2 regions of the Bacillus sp. WC2507 genome follow, and region 2 is predicted to be linked to the other one. Evidence: predicted binding sites of a transcription regulator. Region 2 holds the regulator's gene; the other holds the start of a gene.
What was found. The regulator CtsR, encoded in region 2, represses protease genes until heat stress. The targets are predictions, from matches to a motif close to ATGGTCAATAAAGGTCAAACA.
Positions count from the first base shown of each region.

Region 1 (5,958 bases), 4.3 Mb from region 2:
TGGTTTACGTCTTACTGCTTCTGTTAATTGACCGCCCTCTTCATATCCAACATATCCAGGAGGCGCACCAATTAAGCGTGACACAGCATGTTTCTCCATATACTCAGACATATCGATACGAATCATTTGCTCTTCACTATCGAATAAAGACTGTGCTAACGTTTTTGCAAGTTCTGTTTTACCAACACCAGTCGGTCCTAAGAAGATGAAGGAACCAATCGGACGGTTCGGGTCTTTAATACCGGCGCGTGCACGAAGAACTGCGTCTGATACTAAGCTTACCGCTTCCTCTTGTCCGATTACACGCTCTGATAAAATTTGCTCTAAGCGTAGTAATTTCTCGCGTTCACCTTCAACGAGTTTTGCGACAGGAATACCAGTCCAGCGTGAAACAATATCAGCAATCTCTTCTTCACTTACTTCCTCACGTAATAAACGATTTTCTTGTTTATTATGCGCGCCCATTTCTTCTGCTTCTTTTAACTCTTTTTCAATTGCAGGAATTTTCCCGTGACGAAGTTCCGCTGCTTTATTTAAATCGTAATTACCTTCTGCTTCTTCTAATTCACGGCGCAGTCGCTCTAAATGTTCACGTAAGTCACGAACTTTGTGAATATCTTCTTTTTCTTTCTCCCATTTCGCTCTCATACCACTTGCAACTTCTTTTAAATCCGATAATTCACGTTGCAATGTTTTGAGACGTTCTTGGCTACCAAAGTCCTTCTCTTTTCCAAGAGCCGCTTCTTCAATTTCCAGCTGCATAATGCGGCGCGTTACTTCATCTAATTCTGTCGGCATAGAATCAATTTCTGTACGAATTGTTGCGCACGCTTCGTCAACAAGATCGATCGCTTTATCAGGTAAGAAGCGATCTGAAATATATCGATCTGATAAAACAGATGCTGCTACAATCGCGCGGTCATGAATATTTACACCGTGATAAATTTCAAAACGCTCTTTTAATCCACGTAAAATGGAAATTGTATCTTCAACAGTTGGTTCTTCTGCTAATACTTGTTGGAAACGTCTTTCTAGCGCTGGATCTTTCTCAATATATTTACGATATTCATCTAACGTTGTCGCCCCGATACAATGCAATTCACCACGCGCAAGCATCGGTTTTAACATATTTCCTGCGTCCATCGCACCTTCTGTTTTACCAGCGCCGACGATTGTATGAAGTTCATCAATGAATAATAAAATGCGGCCTTCACTCTTTTTAATTTCATTTAATACCGCTTGCAGACGCTCTTCAAATTCACCGCGGAATTTTGCTCCAGCTACAAGCGCACTCATATCTAACGCAAAGATTGTTCTATCTTTTAATCCTTCAGGTACATCCTTCTTTACAATACGCTGTGCTAATCCTTCAACGATTGCTGTTTTACCAACACCTGGCTCACCAATTAAAACCGGGTTGTTTTTCGTTTTACGTGAAAGGATACGAATGACGCGGCGAATTTCACTATCACGGCCGATTACAGGGTCAATTTTCCCCGCTCTTACTTCCGCCACTAGATCACGGCCATATTTTTCTAACGCTTCATAAGTTGCTTCTGGATTTTGACTAGTCACTCTTTGATTCCCCCGAACTGTCATTAAAGACTGTAATAAGTTGTCTTTCGTAATATGAAATCTTGTAAGTAATTGATTTATATCGCCTTTTTCTTCAGCAAAAGCAAGCAATACATGTTCAACTGAAATGTAGTCATCTTGCAATTTCTCTGCTTCTTTTCCTGCTCTTACAAGTAGTTGTTGCAGAGCACCTGTTATATATAATTTGCCCGCTTCTGCTCCGCTTCCCGTTACAGAAGGCTTTTTCTTAATTAAACTTTCGGCGCCTTGCTTTAACGCTTCTATATCGACATTCATTTTTTGAAAAATACGTACTGCTAACCCATCTTGCTCTTCTAATAATGTAAACAAGAGATGAACAGTATCTACTTCTTGATGATGATGAGACACCGCTAAAGATTGGGCACTCATAATCGCCTCTTGTGTTTTTGTTGTCATTTGATTTAAGTCCATCTTTACAGCCCTCCAAATGTTTGACTTTCTTTGACCTTTGATTTGATTATACGCCAACTGACTTTTTTATACAATAATTTTGCTTATGTATTTTCAAACTTATTATTGGAAAAAAGAAAAGTGCGCATGCATGATACAATTGAAAAATATACGGTAAATGAAATTATAACGTGTAATGACAAAAAAGCCGCAATGATGATTGCGGCTCCTTTTACGGTTTTCTTTTATATGTCCACTGACGGTTATGATTCGTGTTCTCTGGAAACTTTTCACCGGCAGTTAATTGTACCATTTGGGGATTTTTCACCATACTTCCCGTTTCACCAATTTCTACGTAAATGCCATCATTTGGCGCTTTTTGTCCAGAACGAAACCTGCGATTTTGTCCCATCTTCATTCTCCTTCCATGACGTCTTGCCTCATTAGTATATCCATTTTAAAAGAAAGCTTTTCTGTCATGTTTAGGAAACAAGTACTACATCTCGTTCTTGTACATATATATGAATGACACAAGTGTAAGCAGGGATTTCTTCCCTATTTGTAGAAAAAAAAGAAACCAACCTACTCTAGGCTAGTTTCAAAGGAGAGTCAAACATATACGAGAAGATTACATGTTCATTATAAGCCTCCTCATACGAGCAATGTAACCCTTTTCACAATTTGTACATAATGAAAGAAACATTGTTTGAACTTTCTAAAAAGATGTTGACTTTTCCTAATTTCCAGCGAGAAATAGTAGACACCACAGCACTTCGAGACGTAAGATGGATATATAGTGAAATTCCCATCTATGGTGGTATCACCCAGTTTAACCTCTTATTTCTGCATATTAAAAAACGGAAATACAGATAAAAACAAAAAAATTATTATAAGAGGTGAAATTATGAAAAAACAGCATTTAATCGCATTAGACTTAGACGGCACTTTATTAACAGACAACAAAATAATTTCTACTCGAACGAAACATACAATTGCAAAAGCAAAGGAACAAGGACATATTGTCGTTATTTCAACAGGACGTCCATTCCGCGCTAGTTTTGATTACTATAAAGAACTTGGTCTTAACACACCAATCGTAAACTTTAATGGCGCTTACGTACATCACCCTCTTGATTCAAAGTGGGGTACACATCACTCACCTCTCGAGCTAGCAACAGCTCAAGAAATTGTCCGAGCTTGCTTTGATTTTGGCGTGAAAAATATATACGCTGAAGTAATGGACGATGTGTATGTTCGTGAAATTGATGAAGATAAAAAACATATTTTCGAATTCGGTTCTCCAAAGATTTTTACAGGAGACTTATTAAATATTTTAAACGATCATCCAACTTGCTTATTAATCGACGCACATGACGAGCATTCCAGTGCAATTCGTCAACACTTAACTGATATGCATGCTGAAGTAATCGATCATAGAAAATGGGGCGCACCTTGGCCAATTATTGAAATTGTAAAAAGCGGGTTAAATAAAGCTGTCGGATTACAAAAAATTTCTAGTCATTACAACATTCCACAAGAACGAATTATCGCTTTCGGTGATGAAGATAACGACTTTGAAATGATTGAATTTGCTGGTCACGGCATCGCAATGGGAAATGCCATCCCTGAATTAAAATCACTTGCAAACCATACAACGTTAACGAATGAAGAAGATGGTATCGCTCTATATTTAGAAGAGGTTCTTGGGTTATAATCTAAAAATTCCCTGCTTATAGTTTCTCGCCAAACGCTCATACTATAATTAGACGCAAAAGTCAGCGCGTCGATTGTTTTCAGCTAAATAAAGGGGGTTTTTCGAATGGGTAAAAAGAACAAATCAAAACGTTTTATCCAACAAGGAGCCGATGCTGTTATGAAGCATGATGCAAGATTCCCGTACAGAGGTACATTAGCTGAGGCAGAAAAAGCGAGAAACAACTCTTCTTTTGGAGGGGTTTAAATGGGGAACTTACTATTCCAACAAGCTAGAGATGCTGTCACAAATGCCGTATCTTGTTCAAGCGGCGCTGAGCAACAAGATCTCGTATATAGAGCAAAAAACGCTTTGCACTCTGCTTATGCAAACTCTTCAACAGCTGAAAAAGTTCAGCTACGCGAAATGCAGGAGCAGTTGCAAAACATTACGAATTTACATTAAAAAAGAGGACCAGCTTTGGTCCTCTTTAATCTTTTCGAAACAATCCAAACACCCCAACCGTTTGCAGTACGTTTGTAAATGCACCTGGGTCCACTTGTTTAATAACCCTCTCTAATTCATACAATTCGTAACGAGTAATCACAATCATTAACATTTCCTTATTTTCATTTGTATAAGCACCTGTTGCCGGTATAGTTGTAATCCCCCTCACTAAGCGTGAATGAATCGCCTTGCGTACCTCTGCCCCATTCTTCGTAACGATTAATGCTGTAATCTTCACGTGACGGGTATGAATCGCATCAATAATTCTCGTTGAAACATACAACGTCAACAAAGTATATAACGCTTTTTCCCATCCATATACATAACCTGCAGCGATAATGATAATTGCATTAAAAAAGAAAAAGTATGTGCCAACAGGTTTATCTTTTATCTTAGATAAAATCATCGCGATGATATCTAAACCACCTGTAGAAGCCCCCCACTTTAAAGCAATCCCTACCCCAATTGCTGAAATTATCCCGCCAAAAATCGCATTCAATATGATGTCGTTCGAAACTGCTTTAACTGGGATAATTTCTAGAAACAAAGTCATAAATATAACGCAAAGAAAACTAAAAAAAGTAAAAGCCTTCCCAACCTTTTTCCACGCTAAAATAACGACAGGAATATTAAATAAGCTAAACAATACCCCCGTTGATATATGAATAGATAAAAAGTCGTTTAATATTTGTGATAATAATTGAGACAATCCAGCAAAACCACTCGCGTACACTTTCGCTGGCGTTAAAAATAAATTCATTCCAATCGCGTTTAACAAACCTGCGACGATTACAACGATTAACTTCTTTATAAGTTCGGTATAATTCAACTTCAAATCCATTTCTAATCCACCCTTATTATTCATGAATGCACTGCTATACATAGTCTTTACGAAAAAGGAAATGATAAACGTACAACGTTTAGAAATGGAGTTGATACATATGCCACATACAAGTGATAACGACAAAAAAGCACGCGATAATAATGCAAAGCGTACGCAAAAAAATGAACAAGAACAAAAGAATATAGAGCAAGGTAAGCGTGCCTATTCCAAAAAGACCGATCACCTTTGATTCCATCGTACACCAACAGTATTGTTGGTGTACTTTTTTTACAGTTTACGGGGAAAAAACATTAAAAATTCACTTCATGTTCACTTCTATATTCTACAATAGCGATAACATATTCGGATGAGGTGTTAGCATGAGAGGGAAACATATTTTCATTATTACTGCACTACTAAGTATATTAATGCTATCTGCTTGTGGACAAAAAAACGGCTCAACTACAGTCGCTACGGCAACAGACTCAACCATTACGAAGAGTGACTTCGAAAAGCAGTTGAAAGATCGTTATGGAAAAGACATGCTATACGAAATGATGGCACAAGACGTTATCACAAAAAAATATAAAGTATCTGACGATGATGTAGATAAAGAAGTACAAAAAGCGAAAAATCAATACGGAGATCAATTCACAGCAGTACTAGAAAACAATCGTTTAAAAGATGAAGCCGATTTCAAAAATCAAATTAAGTTCAAACTTGCTATGAATGAAGCAATTAAGAAGAGTGTTACAGAAAAAGATGTGAAAGACCACTATAAACCAGAAATTAAAGCGAGTCACATTTTAGTAAGTGACGAAAATGAAGCGAAAGAAATAAAGAAAAAATTAGATGCTGGTGCTTCATTTGAAGAATTAGCAAAGCAAGAATCACAAGATCTACTATCAAAAGATAAAGGCGGAGACCT
Region 1 is NZ_JBQXPN010000001.1:4,456,666-4,462,623, forward strand. Features, by position in the region: gene clpB (ATP-dependent chaperone ClpB) at 1-2,028, opposite strand, end outside; gene ACUN28_RS23515 (YjzC family protein) at 2,240-2,419, opposite strand; gene ACUN28_RS23520 (Cof-type HAD-IIB family hydrolase) at 2,912-3,721, shown strand; gene ACUN28_RS23525 (hypothetical protein) at 3,827-3,967, shown strand; gene ACUN28_RS23530 (DUF3813 domain-containing protein) at 3,968-4,165, shown strand; gene ACUN28_RS23535 (YitT family protein) at 4,191-5,048, opposite strand; gene ACUN28_RS23540 (DUF3941 domain-containing protein) at 5,149-5,280, shown strand; gene prsA (peptidylprolyl isomerase PrsA) at 5,411-5,958, shown strand, end outside.
Region 1: the regulator CtsR is predicted to act here: its motif matches at 2,046-2,066, upstream of clpB (ATP-dependent chaperone ClpB).

Region 2 (5,958 bases):
GAAGCTCCTTATGGAGCGAAGTCTTTGATTCCCCGCTGCCAAGAAAAGCTTCTAGCGAGATAAAAGGTGCCTGTACCGCAAACCGACACAGGTAGGCGAGGAGAGAATCCTAAGGTGTGCGAGAGAACTCTGGTTAAGGAACTCGGCAAAATGACCCCGTAACTTCGGGAGAAGGGGTGCTTTCTTAACGGAAAGCCGCAGTGAATAGGCCCAAGCGACTGTTTAGCAAAAACACAGGTCTCTGCGAAGCCGTAAGGCGAAGTATAGGGGCTGACACCTGCCCGGTGCTGGAAGGTTAAGGAGAGGGGTTAGCGTAAGCGAAGCTCTGAACTGAAGCCCCAGTAAACGGCGGCCGTAACTATAACGGTCCTAAGGTAGCGAAATTCCTTGTCGGGTAAGTTCCGACCCGCACGAAAGGTGTAACGATTTGGGCACTGTCTCAACCAGAGACTCGGTGAAATTATAGTACCTGTGAAGATGCAGGTTACCCGCGACAGGACGGAAAGACCCCGTGGAGCTTTACTGTAGCCTGATATTGAATTTTGGTACAGTTTGTACAGGATAGGCGGGAGCCATTGAAACCGGAGCGCTAGCTTCGGTGGAGGCGCTGGTGGGATACCGCCCTGACTGTATTGAAATTCTAACCTACGGGTCTTATCGACCCGGGAGACAGTGTCAGGTGGGCAGTTTGACTGGGGCGGTCGCCTCCTAAAGTGTAACGGAGGCGCCCAAAGGTTCCCTCAGAATGGTTGGAAATCATTCGTAGAGTGCAAAGGCATAAGGGAGCTTGACTGCGAGACCTACAAGTCGAGCAGGGACGAAAGTCGGGCTTAGTGATCCGGTGGTTCCGCATGGAAGGGCCATCGCTCAACGGATAAAAGCTACCCCGGGGATAACAGGCTTATCTCCCCCAAGAGTCCACATCGACGGGGAGGTTTGGCACCTCGATGTCGGCTCATCGCATCCTGGGGCTGTAGTCGGTCCCAAGGGTTGGGCTGTTCGCCCATTAAAGCGGTACGCGAGCTGGGTTCAGAACGTCGTGAGACAGTTCGGTCCCTATCCGTCGTGGGCGTAGGAAATTTGAGAGGAGCTGTCCTTAGTACGAGAGGACCGGGATGGACGCACCGCTGGTGTACCAGTTGTTCTGCCAAGGGCATAGCTGGGTAGCTATGTGCGGAAGGGATAAGTGCTGAAAGCATCTAAGCATGAAGCCCCCCTCAAGATGAGATTTCCCATAGCGTAAGCTAGTAAGATCCCTGAAAGATGATCAGGTTGATAGGTTCGAGGTGGAAGCATGGTGACATGTGGAGCTGACGAATACTAATAGATCGAGGACTTAACCATATAATATGAAGCAAATGTTATCTAGTTTTGAAGGAATATGCCTTCATAGTTTGGTGATGATGGCAGAGAGGTCACACCCGTTCCCATACCGAACACGGAAGTTAAGCTCTCTAGCGCCGATGGTAGTTGGGACCTTGTCCCTGTGAGAGTAGGACGTCGCCAAGCAACTAAACACGAGTCAAATGACTCGTGTTTTTTCGTGTTTTCTTTTATAATCCATAGTAAGTAAAAAATGTGTTTAAATTATTATTATTTTGATTAAATACAGGGGAATGTGGCTAGGATAGTGAATAAGCAAAAGAGTTGCAAATTTTATTAATACGTATATAATTAAAGTCAAAGATAGTCAAAGTCAATAAAGGTGGCGGATAAATGAGAAATATATCTGATATCATTGAGCAATATCTAAAGCAAGTTATTGACTTAAGTAATAATAATGTGATTGAAATCAAAAGAAATGAGATTGCGGATCAATTCGAGTGCGTACCATCTCAAATCAATTATGTAATCAATACCCGTTTTACGTTAGAAAGAGGATTTGTAGTAGAAAGTAAACGTGGTGGAGGAGGTTACATTCGCATTATAAAAGTCAAACTGCATGACGATATAGACATTATTGATCAAATGCTTCATATGATTGATCATAGCGTTGCGCAAGGAAATGCAGAGAGTATGATTATACGTTTAATAGAAGAGGGAATCATAACAAATCGTGAAGCTAAACTTATGTTAAGTGTACTAGATCGCTCTGTATTATCAATGGATGTTCCTTCTCGAGATGAACTTAGGGCTCGAATATTATGCGCAATGTTAAGAACACTGAAATATAAATAAATACAGCTTTTGTAAAAGAATGATAACTAAAAGATAAGGCAGTTAAATATTGTAGAAGTTTTGAAAAAAGAACACGCACTTTTATTTAAACGAATAAAGGAAAGTGAACAATCTAGTAATGTATGAAAAGTACTATGAGATAGATCGTTCCTGTTGTAAAGGTGGGGATAGTGATGACTTGTCAAAACTGTAATATAAGACCAGCAACTTTACATTATACAAAAGTAATCAACGAAAAGAAGACGGAAGTTCATCTTTGTGAGCAATGTGCAGAACAAAGTGGCTATACGTCTTTCTTTCAATCATCGCAGTCTAGCTTTTCATTCCATGATTTATTTGCTGGGTTATTACACGGTGAATCAACAATGTTTGAAGAAGGCAAAAATGGATTTTCAAATAAAAGTATATTAAGGTGTCCAGATTGTAAGATGACATACGAGCAATTTACAAAGGTGGGACGCTTTGGATGTGCCTCTTGTTACGATACATTTAAGGAACATTTAAAGCCATTATTAAAACGTCTTCACGGCGGGCATACAGATCATTGTGGAAAAATTCCGGAACGTATAGAAGGAAATATTCACTTAAAGAAAGAATTAGATGAACTAAAACTCATTCTGAAACAATACGTACAGAAAGAGGAGTTTGAGAAAGCTGCTGAGGTAAGGGATAAAATTCGAGGTCTTGAAAATCAGCTTAGTGAGCATAGAGAGGGGGAATAGTTCTATGTCACTGGACAAAATTATGAATGAAGCGATTAGTCCATGGATGAAGGGGGATGGCCCTGATTCTGATATTGTTTTAAGTAGTCGAATTCGTTTGGCTCGTAATTTTAAAAAATATCAATTCTCTACTATGCAAAATGAAGAAGAAGCTAAACAGATTCATGAATTATTTAAAAAGGAATTTATAAATAAAACGGTAGAACCTTTTGGAGAGTTTGAACTATTAAAAATGAATGAATTAACGCCTCTTCAAAGGAGAGTATTAGTTGAAAAGCATTTAATTAGCCCCAACCTTGCAGGTACAGAATATGGAGCATGCCTATTGTCAGAAAATGAACATATTAGTGTCATGCTTAATGAAGAAGACCATATTCGGATTCAGTGCTTATTTTCAGGGTTGCAGTTATCAGAGGCTCTTCAAAGTGCCAATCAAATAGATAATTGGATAGAGGAAGAGGTTGAATATGCTTTTGATGAATCACTTGGATATATTACGAGTTGTCCTACTAACGTCGGTACAGGATTAAGGGCTTCCGTAATGATTCACTTACCGGGACTCGTTTTAACGAAAAGAATTAGCCGTATTATACAAGTAATTCAAAAATTAGGGTTAGTAGTAAGAGGAATATACGGTGAAGGTAGCGAAGCGTTAGGTAATATATTTCAGGTGTCAAATCAAATGACGCTAGGAAAATCTGAAGAAGATATTATTGCAGATTTAAAGAGTGTCATTCAACAAATCATACAACAAGAAAAAATGGCTAGAGAATTAATTGTACAAAATTCAAGTATTGAGCTTGAAGATAAAGTTTATCGCTCTTATGGCATACTAGCAAACAGTCGGTTAATTCAATCTGCGGAAGCGGCCACCTGCTTATCAGATGTACGACTGGGTATTGATTTAGGATATATAAAAGGTGTATCGAGAAATATTTTGACTGAGCTAATGGTTCTTACACAACCAGGCATTTTACAACAATATGCAGGAGGACCTTTAGGACCAGAAGAAAGAGATTATCGAAGAGCAACCTTAATCCGTGAGCGATTACGTATTGAAAAAAACTAAGCGCAAGTAGGAGGCGATTTCTATGATGTTTGGAAGATTTACAGAAAGAGCACAGAAAGTATTAGCTTTATCTCAAGAGGAAGCAATTCGTATTGGGCATAATAATATTGGAACAGAACATATTTTACTTGGGCTTGTACGCGAAGGTGAAGGAATTGCAGCAAAAGCGTTAATTGCTCTTGGGTTAAGTCCAGAGAAAGTTCAAAAAGAGGTAGAAGCGTTAATTGGACGCGGAACAGAAGCTTCTCAAACGGTACATTATACACCGCGTGCGAAAAAGGTTATTGAGTTGTCTATGGATGAAGCTCGTAAATTAGGTCATTCTTACGTTGGAACAGAACATATCTTACTTGGTTTAATCCGTGAAGGTGAAGGTGTAGCAGCACGTGTTTTAAATAACTTAGGTGTTAGCTTAAATAAGGCAAGACAACAAGTATTGCAACTTCTTGGAAGTAATGAAGCAAGTTCAGGTCACCAAGGTGGTTCTTCAACAAATGCAAATACACCAACACTTGATAGTTTAGCACGTGATTTAACAGTTGTTGCACGTGAAAATCGTTTAGACCCTGTTATTGGGCGTGGTAAAGAAATTCAACGTGTAATTGAAGTTTTAAGCCGTAGAACAAAAAACAATCCTGTATTAATTGGAGAGCCTGGTGTAGGTAAAACGGCAATTGCAGAAGGATTAGCACAACAAATTGTAAATAATGAAGTTCCTGAAACTTTAAGAGATAAGCGTGTTATGACACTAGATATGGGTACAGTGGTAGCTGGAACGAAGTATCGTGGTGAATTTGAAGATCGTTTGAAGAAAGTTATGGATGAAATCCGTCAAGCAGGAAATATTATTCTATTTATTGATGAACTTCATACATTAATTGGTGCAGGTGGAGCAGAAGGTGCTATTGATGCATCGAATATTTTAAAACCATCTTTAGCTCGCGGGGAGTTACAATGTATTGGGGCGACAACGTTAGATGAATATCGCAAATATATTGAAAAAGACGCGGCTTTAGAGAGACGTTTCCAACCAATTCACGTTGATGAGCCAAGTTTAGACGAATCAACTCAAATCTTGAAAGGTTTACGTGATCGTTACGAGGCACATCACCGTGTATCTATTACAGATGATGCAATTGATGCAGCTGTAAAGCTTTCAGACCGTTATATTACAGATCGTTTCTTACCAGATAAAGCAATTGATTTAATTGATGAAGCTGCTTCAAAGGTTCGCTTACGCTCTTATACAACACCACCAAATCTAAAAGAGCTTGAAGTGAAGCTTGAGGAAATTAGAAAAGAAAAAGATGCAGCTGTACAAAGTCAAGAATTTGAAAAAGCTGCTTCCTTACGTGATATGGAACAACGCTTACGTGAGAAGTTAGAAGATACGAAGCGTCAATGGAAAGAGCAACAAGGAAAAGAAAACTCGGAAGTGACAGTAGAAGATATTGCAAATGTCGTTTCTACGTGGACTCGTATCCCGGTTTCTAAACTTGCACAAACAGAGACTGATAAATTATTAAACTTAGAATCCATTCTTCACGATCGTGTTATTGGTCAAGATGAAGCGGTAGTAGCTGTAGCGAAAGCTGTTCGTCGTGCTAGAGCAGGATTGAAAGATCCGAAACGTCCGATTGGTTCCTTTATTTTCTTAGGACCAACAGGTGTAGGTAAAACGGAGCTAGCAAGAGCATTAGCAGAATCTATGTTCGGTGATGAGGATGCAATGATTCGCATCGATATGTCTGAGTACATGGAGAAGCATTCTACCTCTCGTTTAGTTGGATCTCCTCCAGGATATGTTGGATATGAAGAAGGCGGTCAATTAACTGAGAAGGTTCGCCGTAAGCCATATTCAGTTGTCCTATTAGATGAAGTAGAGAAAGCTCATCCTGATGTGTTTAACATTTTACTACAAGTATTAGAAGATGGTCGCTTAACGGATTCTAAAGGGCGTACAGTTGATTTCCGTAATACAATTGTTAT
Region 2 is NZ_JBQXPN010000001.1:186,435-192,392, reverse strand. Features, by position in the region: rRNA gene ACUN28_RS01125 (23S ribosomal RNA) at 1-1,344, shown strand, start outside; rRNA gene rrf (5S ribosomal RNA) at 1,394-1,509, shown strand; gene ctsR (transcriptional regulator CtsR) at 1,717-2,178, shown strand; gene ACUN28_RS01110 (UvrB/UvrC motif-containing protein) at 2,352-2,900, shown strand; gene ACUN28_RS01105 (protein arginine kinase) at 2,905-3,969, shown strand; gene clpC (ATP-dependent protease ATP-binding subunit ClpC) at 3,992-5,958, shown strand, end outside.